2 regions of the Shewanella sp. SM73 genome follow, and region 2 is predicted to be linked to the other one. Evidence: riboswitches for the same ligand, from Rfam matches in the RefSeq annotation. Region 2 holds a riboswitch; the other holds the start of a gene.

Region 1 (2,475 bases), 160 kb from region 2:
ACTGTGGTGTCGATTGGATTAAAAAAACCGATATCACAGGGGTAAAAGAGATTATCAGCATCGGCTCAGGCTTTTTATTACTGCGGGATAAGGCCGTGCCGCAAATTGTGGCCGACGATACTGATTACGCTCATATGTTTGGGTTTCACTATGCCCAAGACATTCTTGATAAATATTGGCAGGAAGGCAGCGTCATTACTCGAGGGCCTGCCTCCTTTGTGTTTACGCGTCCCGATGGCAAAGTGGTGCCTGTTGGTTATCGCGCCAACCGTGATAATGTGGAAAAGTTAATGGCACGTATTCCGCGACTCACTTGGTTAGATGGCGCAGATGACGGTTATGTTGGCATCAGCGAAAAGGGGGAGCTGGTCTCTTGGTCGATGAATTTGCCCATGTTCGACAAGTCGCCAGTGCAACCTGCTGACTCGTTAGTGATTAAACCGCTGGATTTTACCCCCGTTGCCCAATGTGAAACCCCTGAGCAGCGTCAGGCGATTTTGAGCAAAGATAGACCAAAACCTGCGGCAAAAAACTGGGATGGCGTTTTCTAGCTCATGTGAGTTTTCTCGCTAATCTGAGATTAATGGACTTTCATCCGTATAGACGTCTATAATGCGCGCGCTCAGGTCTGATATGCCCTGAGCCTTGTTGGGCGTTAACAGGTTGTACGCCCTTTGAACCTAATTTTGAGTCAACCTTCTGTGGTGCTTGCGATGATAGCGTCGTGAGATAATCGGGAAGCCAGTGAAATTCTGGCACTGCCCCCGCAACGGTAAAAGGTGAGAGACGACCGCGTTTGATTGGTGTGTTCAAGAGTGAACCCGAAAGTCAGAATGTGAAAGGTCAGTCTCGCGTTAATCTAACTTTAATGGATTAACATAGCCTAAGTCCGGAGACCGGCCCTAAAGGTGTTTTTGAGATTTCGGTGGGCAGATCTCAAAATGCGATAATCACCGTCAGTATTTACGACTGAATTAACGGTATCGTGGCGTCAATGCCCCGTTTTCCTTGCAGGAGTTAAAGGTAAAATGGGAACAAATCCAACAAAAATCGCGCTGCTGATCGGCAGCCTTTGCAGTTTTTCAATTATCGCGCCCGTTATGGCGGTTGACGATACCAGCACAGCTAAAGTTGACGAGCATCTTGTCGTGATCGGCCGTTCTGATAAGACCCCGTTAAATATTGCCGCCAATGTGAATGTGATTGATGCTGCGGCTATTGAAATGAGTGGCGCGACTAATTTGACCGACGTCTTACGCGGTCAAAGCGGTATTCAAATTTCGGATAACAATATTGGAACTAGCTTTGCGATGCGCGGTTTTAGCGCCAGCACTGCCGTTAATAACACGCTGATTTTACTTGATGGTCGTCGTCTCAATAATATCGATATCGCCGCACCTAGCCTTAATGCCATTCCGCTTAATCAAGTGGATCGTATTGAAATTTTATCGGGTAGTGCAGGTGTACTTTATGGCGATCAAGCCGTGGGCGGGGTGATTAATATTGTCACTAAGTCCCCTGAAAATACTGGCGGCAGCGTGCAGTTATCTGGCGGTAGCTTTGATACCTATGAAGGTCGTGGTGATGTGTCTGGCGCGATCAACAAAGATTGGCGTTACTTTTTCACCGGTAGTTACAACCAAGGTGACAACTATCGCCAGCATAATGCCAACGAAACCGGCTCTATTCTTGGCCGCATTCAATATAAAACAGCCACAGACTCCTTCTTTGTTGAAACCAGCTACTACGATAACGATCGTGAAAATCCGGGCTCGCTTACTGAAAAGCAATTTAAAGACGATCCCCGTGCTTCATCAAATAAGGTAGAGTATGCCCACGAGATGACCACTGCGGCGCGAACGGGTTACCAGCATCAGTTTAATCAAAACTGGGCGCTGGCGGCGGATTTAGATTACAGCGATACCTTAGTGTCTTCTCTTAATTGGGGGGCGAACAGCCATAACACACGCTCACTGTTAATGTTTAGCCCTAAAGCGTTAGCGAATTACAGTACGCGTCAAGGCGAGCTAAACCTAGTTACTGGCTTAGATATCAGCCGTGGCAAGGCTGATTTTGACACTATGGCGCGCAGTAATGTGCAGCAAATGCAAAGCGCCTATCTACAAGCTACAGTGCCTTTAAGCCATACTTTAAGTTACGTTGTGGGTGGCCGTTATGCGCGTGTGACCGACGAGTTAGTCGATGGCAATGTCTATCCTAATGGCATGGATTTAGACGAAAATGCCCACGCATTCGAACTGGGTTTAAATTACCGCCCAACTGCGGAGCACAGACTCTATGTGCGCGCTGATGATAACTTCCGTTTTGCCAAAGTGGATGAGCAAGCTTATACATCGCCGGGCGTATTTGGCTTAAAGCCGCAAACAGGCCGTTCCTATGAGGCGGGTTGGGATTGGGCTGTCGCTAGTCAAACCCTGCGAGTCAGCCTATATCGTCTCGATTTAGAGGATGAAA
Region 2 (2,475 bases):
CGGTTTGCAACACACTGCCCGCCAGTGACAAACCCGCACCCGCCACAAAGGCGAGTAAAATGCGCGGTAGCCTGAGCTCCATCACAATGCGCTCAGTCATGCCATTGGCTTGAGTGAGGTTGGCCATTTTATTGATAAAGACTTGGATAACATCCATAAAACTGATGTTCGCCGCGCCAAAACTTGTGGCGGCAATGGGGGTTATCAAAGTGATTATGCCTAATGCGACCAGCATCAGTTGTTGTCTCGTCAAAGGTGTCACCATACGCCCCAAATGTGAGATGAAATGCTATTTACTCCCTGAATCATCCGCCCTCGCCTCGCTCAGCCATGTGGTGCGTTAAATCATGGTAACCATAAAAATAGCTGATTAAGGGCTTTTTATGTTGTGGATGGGGCAATACCTGAGCACACACGCCAAACACATCGCCAATTCGCGCCTCGGTTAATACTTCGGTTGGCGTCCCCATAGCGCTGACTTCCCCGTTATGGATCAACAACAAACTGTCGCACAGGGCACTGGCTAAATTAAGATCATGAATAGAGGCAATCACGCTGATGCCAAGGCTACGCACCAATTCGAGGATTTGAATTTGATAGCGCACATCGAGGTGGTTCGTTGGCTCATCGAGGATTAAAAGCTGCGGCTGCTGCACTATGGCGCGGGCAATCAAGGCGCGTTGCTTTTCACCGCCAGATAAGTGCTCATATTGTTGGTGCATCTTATGGCTCAAGCCGACTTTCTCTAAAGCCTTAGCAATACGCTCAATATCACAGCTCGAATTGGTATCGAACATACCCTTGTGGGGCGTTAAGCCCATGCTGACCAATTGCTCTGTGGTGAGATCAAAATAGTGCGGTGTATCTTGCTGCACTACGGCAACGCGACAGGCAAACGCCTTGGGCGACAAGCGCTCAATATCTTGATCAAAAAGGGTAATTTTGCCCTGAGTCGGGCGAACAAACCGATACAAACAGCGCAGCAAACTGGACTTGCCTGCACCGTTAGGGCCAATCAGCCCCAGCATCTGCCCCGTTGGCAGCGTAAAGTTAATATTGGAAAGAATGGTTTTGCCATCGATACACCAGCTCAACTGGCTCACATTGAGCGCGACTGACGGGCTCAATGACGGGTTAGTGTCATTCACGGGGCTGTTAGTTTGGATTGCGGAAAGTTTCACCTAAGCGGCGCTCCTATCGAGTCCAAACCTGTATAAAAAAAGGTTGTACATATTGTCATCTGCTCCCTCGAGTCACCCGCTCGAGAACTAAGGCTGCACGCAGCGATAACAGAAATAGGCAGGTCTCCTGACTCGTAGGGAATAAGATTCGAGATCTTTTTCACTACTCACAGTTGCGGGCACAGTTCGGGCTGACTGACGAGCAGCTCCCCGATTCCCTATTATGTTTGGGTTGATATACTCTTTGTTAACAACGCCACTGTGAATTAAAACAACGGAGCGATTCGAACAAAGAGAGTCTATTCCCAACACCTATTTCTGCGACGTTATCACTCATTGCGCATGTAATACGCTATCTCGTTCAAACGTCAGGGAAAAGCATTATCCTACATCTATCCCATTAGGCAATGCTGTTTAAATCAGAATATTTTCATGTCAGCTTATTCTCGCCAAACGATCACGCCTACATGATAGCGCCGAGATAGTGAAATAAGGCCTCAACACCTGCGCCCACTCGGCCAATCTAAACGCCAATAGCAGGCACCCTGTTCATCTTGCAGCACATTAATAGTCACCACGGCCGCCACGGGTAAATCGAGTTGACTATAAAACCCCACCGCCCGTTCAACCCCTAAGGCACGCGCCATTAAGTGACGGATCACCCCTCCGTGGGTCACGACCCACACTTGAGTGGCTGGCATATTGACAGTGGTTTCATTAACGGCACTGTTTTCATTACCCATTTTATGTGAGTCAAGGGTCAATCGTTCAAACTCGGCGGCGAGTATCTGGTCAATCGTCCCATTCACCCGCGACTCAAAACTTGCCATAGTTTCACCATTGGGCGGCGGAGTTTGCCAAGGGTCTTGCCAATACGCCGCTAAGCGTTCGCCCTCTTGTTGATACAGTTCATCGAGCCGACAACCGTCCCAATCACCAAAATCAATTTCCTGTAAACCCGACAAACACTGCGCCTGCAATGGCCTTGACTCAGATATCAGTGCCGCCGTCGAATGCAACTCGGCGGCAAAAGCGTGGGCAAAATCGGCGCAGCGGCGTGAAATCGAGCTATAAATCGCGCTACACACGCTGGCCTGTGACTCAACTGCTGCCGACATTTGTTGCCAACCCTTTTTGCTTAAAGGCACATCCACACGACCCCGCAAGATCGCGCCGCCTTCACACTCACCGTGGCGCAACAATAACAACCGAACTTGTTTCATATATGCCTTTTTAGTTAGGGACTAGATGCTAGGAACTCAAGCCAAGGGCCTAAATTCTTGATTCTCGATTC

The links. Region 2 has a riboswitch for cobalamin ahead of L5M51_RS03335 (ABC transporter ATP-binding protein). Riboswitches for the same ligand answer to the same signal wherever they lie in the genome.
Region 1: it holds a riboswitch for cobalamin, as region 2 does, so the genes downstream of both, L5M51_RS03945 (TonB-dependent receptor) here and L5M51_RS03335 (ABC transporter ATP-binding protein) in region 2, are expected to answer to the same signal.

Annotation. Positions count from the first base shown of each region.
Region 1 covers NZ_JAKKRY010000002.1:172,297-174,771, reverse strand. Annotated here, with positions in the region: gene L5M51_RS03950 (hypothetical protein) at 1-551, shown strand, start outside; cobalamin riboswitch at 686-920, shown strand; gene L5M51_RS03945 (TonB-dependent receptor) at 1,029-2,475, shown strand, end outside.
Region 2 covers NZ_JAKKRY010000002.1:15,404-17,878, forward strand. Annotated here, with positions in the region: gene L5M51_RS03330 (FecCD family ABC transporter permease) at 1-265, opposite strand, end outside; gene L5M51_RS03335 (ABC transporter ATP-binding protein) at 306-1,181, opposite strand; cobalamin riboswitch at 1,281-1,457, opposite strand; gene L5M51_RS03340 (histidine phosphatase family protein) at 1,679-2,404, opposite strand.